3 regions of the Alkalihalobacillus sp. MEB130 genome follow, and region 1 is predicted to be linked to each of the others. Evidence: riboswitches for the same ligand, from Rfam matches in the RefSeq annotation. Region 1 holds a riboswitch; each other region holds the start of a gene.

Region 1 (3,286 bases):
TCGAAGAAAGTTGGTTCCTCGATGCGACGATTGATGAGTTACAGGAAAGAATGTCCAAAGAAGAAGTAACGGCTAAAGACTTAGTGCTTATTTATTTAGACAGAATTGCTCGCCTTGATCGTTCGGGTCCTAAAATCAATTCAATCATAGAAGTCAATCCAGACGCTATTCACATAGCAGAATCTCTTGATACTGAGCGCATGAATGGAAAGGTTCGAGGCCCACTTCATGGAATTCCAGTCCTACTAAAAGATAATATTGATACAAAAGACAAACAACACACAAGCGCAGGCTCGTTAGCATTGGCCGAACATTATGCGAAGGAGGATGCATTCCTAGTCACAAAATTACGAGAGGCTGGAGCGGTCATCTTAGGAAAAACGAATATGTCTGAGTGGGCCTATTTCATGTCTACAGAAAATATGCCAAGTGGCTTTAGTTCAAGGGGTGGACAAGTATTAAATCCTTATGGGCCGTTTGATGTTGGTGGATCGAGCTCGGGTTCAGGTGCGGCCATTGCTGCTCATTTAGCCGCTGTAGCGATTGGGACGGAAACGTCAGGCTCTATTTTAAGTCCGTCAAGTCAAAATAGTCTTGTTGGAATAAAGCCAACAGTAGGGCTTGTGAGTCGCCACGGGGTAATTCCTATTTCTCATACTCAAGATACAGCCGGTCCAATGGCTCGTAGTGTTCAAGACGCTGTCTATGTATTAGCGGCCATTCTGGGGGAAGATGAGAGGGATGTTGTGACAAAGAAAAATCCACTTTCGGCGGAACAGTTATTGGAGGCTCTTCAGTCGTCGTCATCTCTACAAGGAGTTAGAATTGGGATCGCGAAAGACCCATTTTTCACCCAATTAACGAAGGAAAAACAAACAGTTCTTTCAGAAGCGATCGAGAAATTAAAGAGCGCAAATGCGGTAATCGTTGAAGATGTTACGATTCCATCAGCGAAAGAAAAGTGGACAATAGGCGTGTTAGTATATGAATTTAAAGCCAATTTAAATGCCTATTTGCAAGGTGTGAGTAGTCAATTACCTGTTCAAAATCTCAGTGATGTGATTCGTTTTAACTTAGAAGATCCAAAGAACCGTTTGCAATATGGTCAATCGTTGCTGACGAAATCAGACCAAACTAGTGGTACGCTAACAGATGTCGAGTATTTAGAAGCGCTTCAATTTGATCAATATCATTCAGTCGAAAACGGGATTGATGCCGCGCTGCGCAATCATGACCTAGATGTGCTAGTTTTTCCGAATAACCTCGGTGCTGCTATCCCAGCAAAAGCGGGCTACCCGTCTATTACGGTTCCAGCAGGTTATACAGAAGAAGGGGAGCCGGTCGGGATCACCTTTACAGGCAAGGCTTTTTCTGAAGAAAAGCTGATTCATGTTGCAAGCTCGTTTGAAAAACTGGAAAAAGTAAGAAAAAATCCTACACTATAAAAAACTATGATATAATACAAAAGACAAATTAAAACGAAATTCCACTAGGGGTGTCAAGTGACTGAGAGAGGATTATCCTCAACTCTTAAAACCTGATCTAGTTAATACTAGCGTAGGGAAGTGGCTGTGATCATGTATGCTTTTTTTTGCGTGCGTGTATTAACGTCAAACTCTACCTTCTCTTGTGGATAAAACAAAAGGAGGTTTTTTTATGTCTCGAGACCGTTTGTTAACGATGATGGAAGTAGCGGTGATGACTGGTTTAGCGGTTGTATTGAGCAATGTGAAATTTGGTGCTTTATGGGCAATGGGTGGGTCGATATCGCTTATTATGGTCCCGATTTTTGTGATTGCGTTTAGGCGTGGATGGAAAATGGGTGTACTCACTGGATTGTTAGTTGGATTGTTGAATCTTCTAATTGGAGGTTATGTTGTACATCCAGTACAGTTGATTTTGGATTATCCTTTAGCTTATCTTGTATTAGGGTTAGCAAGTATCTTGGTATTGAAAAAAGGTGCTGTGCCGAGTATTACAGCTATCGTGATTGGGCTGTTGTTTGCAACAACGCTTCGCTTCTTAAGTCATTTTGCTTCAGGTGTTATTTGGTTCGGAGAATATGCTCCGGAAGGAATGAATGTTAGTTTATATTCGGCTTTGTATAATCTATCGTATTTAGTGCCTGAAATGTTATTGACACTTGGAGTATTGCTTTTGTTAGCTAAGAAATATCCTCAGTTCTTTTTGGCGAAACGAACGAGACATGAATCAGATGCAGCTTAGACTTTGATAATAGGGAACGTAAAAGGGCGTGAGCCTGTTTACGTTCCCTTCTTTTAATAAGGTTGATTTAATGAGGTTAAAAAGACTCGAAGTTGTGTAAAGTAAAAGAAAGAAAAAGTAGATGGGTGATGTAACATGGTCTATCTTTTACTATTATTAGGTTTCGGGTTACTCATTAAAGGGGCAGATTACTTTATTGATGGTTCATCCAATATCGCTGCCTTGTTTCGTGTACCTCCTCTTATTGTTGGTTTAACAATTGTCGCCTTTGGTACAGGAGCACCTGAAGCAACAGTCAGTATCATTGCTGCTTTGGAAGGAAATGCTGATGTTACAATAGGAAATATTATTGGAAGTAACTTATTAAATATGTCGTTAGTAGTCGGTATTACAGCGTTTATCTTTCCTTTATCTGTGGAAAGGCCAACAATAAAAAAAGAAATTCCGTTTGCTTTTCTTGCCACTGTTGTCTTACTCGTAGCAATGAGTGACAGAATTCTTGAATTTACAAATGCAAACTATATTACTCGAAGCGATGGGATTATCTTTTTATTGTTCTTTGCTATTTTCTTGTATTATGTCATTGAAGCAGCTAGAAATAGCCGTGAAGAGTCAATGGATGTACAGATGAGCCAAGATCAAATAGGTGGTTGGGGCAAGAACACTCTTATTACCGTTGCTGGTTTGGCAGCGATTATATTAGGAGGGTACTTAGTTGTAGAAAGTAGTACAGACATTGCTCTTCGTTTTGGTATGAGTGAAACGTTAGTAGGCTTAACGATTGTGGCAATAGGTTCGTCCTTACCAGAATTAATCACCTCGATCACAGCGGCGATGAAACAACAAAGTGAGATTGCTTTAGGAAACATTGTGGGAAGTTCGATTTTTAATTTACTGTTTGTGCTCGGTGTATCTTCCATTATTTCGCCGCTACCTGTAAATGACAAACTGTTCTTTGATATTTTTGTTTTACTTGTATTAACAATCGTGTTGTTTATTTTCTCTCGTACTCATTATAAAGTGAAGAAATATGAGGGAATGGCTTTAACGATTTTTTACT
Region 2 (3,286 bases), on a different contig from region 1:
TTTCTGTATATTCAAAATCTAACTTTGATATTGCTTTCACATCAGCTTGCCACGTTTTATACATCCGAAGGCTGTCTAAACAAAGCTTAAAAAAGTCATCGGGGTCTTCACCAATTTCTGAATAAGGAGCTAACATCCCTGCTGCGGCTCCTGATGCTTGTCCACCACAACTTGTTTTTTCTAACACTGTCACATCATAGTTGCGTCGACTGAGCTCAAAGGCTGTTGCAAGACCTATGACGCCTCCTCCTAAGATAAGTACCTTCTCTTGCATATTCTCCCCCCTACTAACCTACTACTTTGAAACAAATTCAGTTAGCCCACTACTAGCTGTAGCATATTTTTTCTTCTGAATTCTGCCTGCTTCATACGAAAGCCTACCAGCTTCAATCGCATATTTCATCGCCGAAGCCATCTTCACTGGATCCTTTGCCTTTGCAACAGGTGTATTCATTAACACACCATCGGCTCCTAATTCCATTGCTTGTGCCACATCCATCGCAGACCCTAATCCCGCATCGACAATAATGGGAACATTGGCTTGCTCCGTAATAAGTTGTAAATTATATGGATTTAAAATACCTAGCCCTGTTCCGATTGGAGCTCCTCCCGGCATGACTGCTGCAGCTCCGGCTTCTTCTAGACGTTTACAAAGCACAGGATCATCCGATGTATACGGCAAAACAACGAACCCTTCTTTTGCCAAGACCTCTGTAGCTTTTAACGTTTCTATTGGATCAGGAAGTAACGTCTTCTCATCAACACTAATCTCAATTTTTATCCAATCACTTAATCCTGAAGCCTTAGCAAGCCTTGCAATCCGAATGGCTTCTTCAGCTGTTTTTGCTCCTGATGTGTTCGGCAGGTAAGTAAAAGACATACCTTCTAAATGTTGTAAAATGGCATCCTCATTTGGAGCACCTAAATTGACTCGCCTAATGGCAAATGTTAACACTTCAGCTCCTGATGCTTTAATTGCTTCATTTTGAACAAACGGATTTGGATACCTGCCCGTTCCTATAAAAAAGCGTGAAGATAACTCTTTTCCTGCGATTGTTAATTTTTTCTGTTTCACTTCATCCACCTCCTACAAATTGGACTAATTCAATTTTCATGCCATCCTTTAATTCAGTAACAGACCAGTTTGATCGTTCAATAATGTTTCCATCAACTTCTGTTACAACTAGTTGTGGATCAAGCTCGAAATAGGAAATAACTTCTTCTAGAGTTGACACCTCAACTTGATGTTCTTCGCCGTTAATAATTAAATTCATATTTATTACACCTCCTGCTTTTGTAAGATACGCGTAAATTGTTGACAAACCCCTGTAATATCGTCAGCTCCTACAATTTCTGATATCATACAGATCCTTGTTGCACCTGCGTCTAATACTTGATCGACATTATGCAATTTAATTCCACCAATGGCTACAAAAGGTATCGTAATCTCTTTTACGACTTGCTGAATATATGTGGTAGTAACAGGATCAACGACATCGACTTTGCTATTCGTATGAAAGATTGGCCCTACTCCAATATAATCTGCACCACCAGCCTCAGCCTCACGGGCTTCTTCAATCTTATGAGTGGAAATTCCAATAATTTTTTCTGGTCCCATAATTTTTCTTACATCTGCAAGTGGCAAATCATCTTGTCCTACGTGAATCCCATCCGCATCAACAGCAAGAGCCACATCAATATGATCATTAACGATAAACAGCACATCATGCTTCTTCGTTAATTCTCGTAGCGCTCTTGCCTTTTTCAATACTTCTCTTTTGCTACTTGTCTTATCTCGAAGTTGAATAATATCAACCCCACCAAGGATTGCTTCTTCCATCACTTCTACTACATCTCTACCTTGATGAAATTCTTCTCCAGTAATTGCATATAACCTAAAATTTCTCATAAATACCCACCTTTTCCAATAAATCAAAAAAGCCGCATCCGAACATACGGAATACGGCTCAGGCGACTTCCCTACGCTGGCGTGATCCAGATCAGGTACAAGGGTTTCTCTCAGCCCGATATCGGACACCCCTAGTCTTTAAACATACATAACGATTGATAACTTTTATTATGACACACAGAATAAAAAAAGCAAGAGTACAAGTAGGATCAATCCTATTCTTCTAAAAGAGGAACAAGTGTCCCTTCTTTTATATCAATGACATTTCCTAATCGCTCTCCTACTAATAAAAAGGAACCTTCAGGAGATATACTTATTGGAACTTGCCTCTCAACTGTCGTTAATCTCTCTTCAGCATCAGCTTCGACATTGTAAGCAAAGAGTTCATATCCATCTGTATAACTAAAGAAATCACTACTATACTTTGGACGTAAATAATAAAAGATTCCATGTTTGTCATCATACGAATAAAAGGGAATCCACCACTGTTCGGAATATGTGTTAAGGATAGGCATCTCAATTTGTCGATATGGTTCCTGTTCCTTATAAAAGGTATAGGTCGAATATAAATCGTACACTGTTTCAACTGTTACAGAAAGAGAAAGTTCATCAGGAAAGCTCATATAGGCAATAACAGCATCTTTCCATTTTTTCATGTCCCCACTGTCTACATTGACTTCATATAAAGGTGCCTGAAAATGAGGCTCAAGCTCTTCCCATTTCAAGTACCCTACCTGATTAGCAGAAATCCATTGAATATACGACTGTTCAAGAAAAATATCCTTTATTTTTGCATCAGCAACATTGACTACATAAGTGTCGAATTCCCAATCTGGCAAGTACGCTACCATAATGAATGTACCCAAATCATACGGGTTCCAATAAATAACATATTCTTCACCATAATCTTTTATCGTTTGCAAAATTTCTCCTCTGTCATTCATGACGACAAGATGTGTCTCGTTTTCTAATGTAACATGTTGGAAGGCGAATAAGGAATAATCTGCATTTGGCCTTACATCCATGATCCAGCCCTCAACTTCAAGAAAGCTAGTTGTCTCTCCGGTAAGCAAATGATACAGGTAGAGATTTGATTGTTCTTCCTGTTCGACCAAATACAATACTCTATTATCATCAAACCAACCAACAACCTCTGTGATCGCTACCTCATTTTGAATCGGGGCAATTGTTGAACCAGTAAAGAATGCATTTGGAACATCTCGCTTGATTGGTTGCTCCTCGAACCTTTTTGGCAACGGCTTACTCTCTAAGGGAGCTTGGGTACATGATGAAACAATTAATAGAGTTGCTATATATAATAAAATACGTTTCATTCTCCCCTCTCCCCTTTACAAAATTTCTCCTCTAGTATTAGAC
Region 3 (3,286 bases), on a different contig from region 1:
ATAAAGCTAGAGTCCGATATCAATTTGATGTTGAAAAATGCAAAGTCTGTCCGTTTCAAGCAGGGTGTTACAAAGAAGGAGTAAAAAAAGTCTTATTATGTGACCATTAAATCAGAAGAATACTCTGAACAAGAAGCATTTCAACAAACGGAAGAGTTTAAAGAAATGGTGAGGTCACGTTATAAAATAGAAGCAAAAAATAGCGAATTAAAATATCGACACGGGTTCAAAATTGCAACATCCTCGGGTCTGTTTGGTATGCACATTAAGGTTGCAACCACGATATTTCAGTTAAACACCTTAGTTTTGTCCCAGCCTTTTTTTAACACAAATAAGGCAAGTTAAAATTTCTTCGTAAGTAAGTTAGGTGGTGTTTCTCCGTTTAGACCTTTTTTTAAGTTGAGCGCTGCTAATTTTGACATATTAAACTCACACTCAGTAGTGGACGAACCAATATGAGGCAAGGTAACAATATTTTTTAGTTTCAACAGTGGATTCGTAGGACTTGTTGGCTCTTGTGTAAAAACATCAATTCCTGCAGCAAGAATGTCAGAATTCACTAACGCTTTGTAAAGAGCTTCTTCATCAACATTTTTGCCTCGAGATCCGTTAATAAAAATAGCGCTTGATTTCATTTTTTTAAATTCATTTGTCCCAATCATTTTTTCTGTTTCTTTTGTTGCTGGTACCATTAAACAAACAAAGTCAGATTGCTGAAGAAGAGTGTCTAATTCACAGTAAGTTGCCTCGTACAACGTTTCTGCTTCCTCATTTCTAGTGCGATTATGATACAAGATAGTCATTCCAAACCCTAAGTGAGCTCGCTTAGCGATGGCACAACCGATATTGCCCATACCGATAATTCCAAGAGTTTTGTGATGAACATCGACTCCATACTGATTCGGTTGAAGAGAAATATCCCACTTTCCTGATTTTACAAACAAATCTAATTCTGGTATTCTACGCGCTGTAGCAAGCATCAATCCAAAAATAGCATCAGCTGTTGTGTCGTTTAGGACACCTGGTGTATTTGTAGCCATAATTCCGCGATTTGATAGTTCATCTACATCTAAGTTGTCATAGCCAACAGAAACATTTGATACAATTTTTAAATGAGGTGCTTTATCTAATAACTCTTTTGTTACTTTTAGTGCAAGACCGATAATTCCATCAGCTTTTTGCAAAGCATCGTCAAAATGAGGATCTCCTAAGTACTCATGGTTTTGAAAAATAGTAACCTCATAGTCTTTCTCTAATTCTTTAACAACACGGCTATCTACTCGCATATAGACTAAAACATTCGGTTTCATGGTGACTCCTTTCTTGTATAACAATGGTATAAAAAACTGTAACATAAAATGTCTAGTTGTACCAATGCAGGCGGAAAGAGGAAATAAAGTGAAAAATCATATCTAAAAATATAGTTGACACATGACTAATTTGTTATATAATGGCAATGTAAACTAATTTAATAGAAAGAACTAGGGGAGTCCAATGAGTTGGGCTGAGAAACAAGAGCGATAAAGATTGTTGACCCTTTGGACCTGATCTGGCTCATACCAGCGTGGGGAAGTTTAAGAATGTTTCGTAATTTATACTTCTATCAATTAGCCGGGTCCAAACCATTATATTTGGTTCCCGGCTTTTTCATATGTGTATCTTATTCTTCCTATCTTTTATGGTCTAGATTCTGCCCTTTCTATTTAAAAAGGAGAGATATCAATGTCCACCCCATCATTAAACGAAAAAAACATTTCCATTATGTCAAGCTTTTCAGGTAGCAAGAAAGTGTACGTTCGAGGGTCAAGGCCTGATTTACAAGTACCAATGAGGGAAATTGAGTTAAGTCCCACAACAGGAACGGTCGGAGAAGAGGAAAATCCACCTGTACGTGTCTATGATACAAGCGGTCCCTATACGGATCATAACTTCAAAGTAGATATTACAAGAGGACTACCTTCTTTACGGAGCAAATGGATTCACGAACGTAATGACGTAGAAGAATATGATGGCCGAAAAGTGAAACCAGAAGATAACGGTTATGTAAAAGCAGATGATCCTCGTGCAAATGATTATGAATTTCCTGGGTTAAAGCGGAAGCCATTGCGAGCGAAACAAGGTCGAAATGTTACGCAGCTTCATTACGCGAAAAAAGGCATCATTACACCAGAAATGGAGTTTATTGCGATTAGAGAAAATCTTGATCCTGATTTTGTTCGTGAAGAAGTGGCAAAAGGAAGAGCGATTATTCCAGCCAACATTAATCATCCAGAAACCGAGCCAATGATTATCGGACGGAACTTTCACGTGAAAATAAATGCGAATATTGGCAATTCTGCGGTAACTTCTTCGATTGAAGAAGAAGTGGAAAAAATGACATGGGCCACTCGTTGGGGTGCAGATACGATGATGGACTTATCTACTGGGAAGAATATTCATACAACACGAGAGTGGATTATACGTAATTCGGCAGTTCCGGTCGGGACGGTTCCGCTTTACCAAGCGCTTGAGAAAGTAAAAGGAATTGCAGAAGATCTTACGTGGGAAGTTTACCGTGATACCTTAATTGAACAAGCCGAGCAAGGTGTAGATTATTTTACGATTCATGCAGGCGTCCTTCTTCGATATGTTCCATTAACAGCTAAGCGTTTAACGGGAATTGTATCACGAGGAGGATCGATTATGGCTCAGTGGTGTTTATATCACCATGAAGAGAACTTCCTCTATACTCATTTTGAAGAAATTTGCGAAATTATGAAAACATATGATATTGCTTTTTCGTTAGGAGACGGTCTACGTCCGGGATCGATTGCTGATGCGAATGATGAGGCCCAGTTTGCCGAATTAGAAACGCTTGGGGAATTAACAAAAATAGCCTGGGAACACGACGTACAAGTAATGGTAGAAGGACCAGGACACGTTCCTATGCACTTAATTAAAGAGAACATGGATAAGCAATTAGAAATGTGTCATGAAGCACCATTTTACACATTGGGCCCATTAACGACAGATATCGCTCCAGGTTATGATCACATTACTTCTGCCATTGGTGCTGCAATGATTGGTTGGTTTGGTACGGCTATGCTATGTTATGTCACACCGAAAGAGCATCTTGGATTGCCAAACCGTGAAGATGTTCGAGAAGGGGTTATAACGTATAAGATTGCTGCACATGCAGCGGATTTAGCGAAAGGGCACCCTGGTGCACGTGTTCGTGATGATGCTTTGTCAAAGGCTCGTTTTGAATTTCGTTGGAAAGATCAATTTAATTTGGCATTGGATCCAG

Evidence for each region. A riboswitch is a leader RNA that binds a small molecule or an ion and turns the genes downstream of it on or off. The one in region 1 is predicted to bind thiamine pyrophosphate.
Region 2: linked by a shared signal. The riboswitch ahead of thiE (thiamine phosphate synthase) and the one ahead of thiT (energy-coupled thiamine transporter ThiT) in region 1 are both predicted to bind thiamine pyrophosphate.
Region 3: linked by a shared signal. The riboswitch ahead of thiC (phosphomethylpyrimidine synthase ThiC) and the one ahead of thiT (energy-coupled thiamine transporter ThiT) in region 1 are both predicted to bind thiamine pyrophosphate.

The regions. Positions count from the first base shown of each region.
Region 1 is NZ_JAOANA010000010.1:104,982-108,267, forward strand. Features, by position in the region: gene N0O92_RS11835 (amidase family protein) at 1-1,445, shown strand, start outside; TPP riboswitch at 1,482-1,581, shown strand; gene thiT (energy-coupled thiamine transporter ThiT) at 1,657-2,226, shown strand; gene N0O92_RS11845 (calcium/sodium antiporter) at 2,362-3,286, shown strand, end outside.
Region 2 is NZ_JAOANA010000016.1:33,908-37,193, forward strand. Features, by position in the region: gene thiO (glycine oxidase ThiO) at 1-274, opposite strand, end outside; gene N0O92_RS15970 (thiazole synthase) at 296-1,075, opposite strand; gene thiS (sulfur carrier protein ThiS) at 1,077-1,274, opposite strand; gene thiE (thiamine phosphate synthase) at 1,280-1,909, opposite strand; TPP riboswitch at 1,961-2,052, opposite strand; gene N0O92_RS15985 (YqgU-like beta propeller domain-containing protein) at 2,125-3,243, opposite strand.
Region 3 is NZ_JAOANA010000015.1:103,136-106,421, reverse strand. Features, by position in the region: partial or broken gene N0O92_RS23900 (transposase) at 1-345, shown strand, start outside; gene N0O92_RS15670 (2-hydroxyacid dehydrogenase) at 342-1,310, opposite strand; TPP riboswitch at 1,474-1,588, shown strand; gene thiC (phosphomethylpyrimidine synthase ThiC) at 1,723-3,286, shown strand, end outside.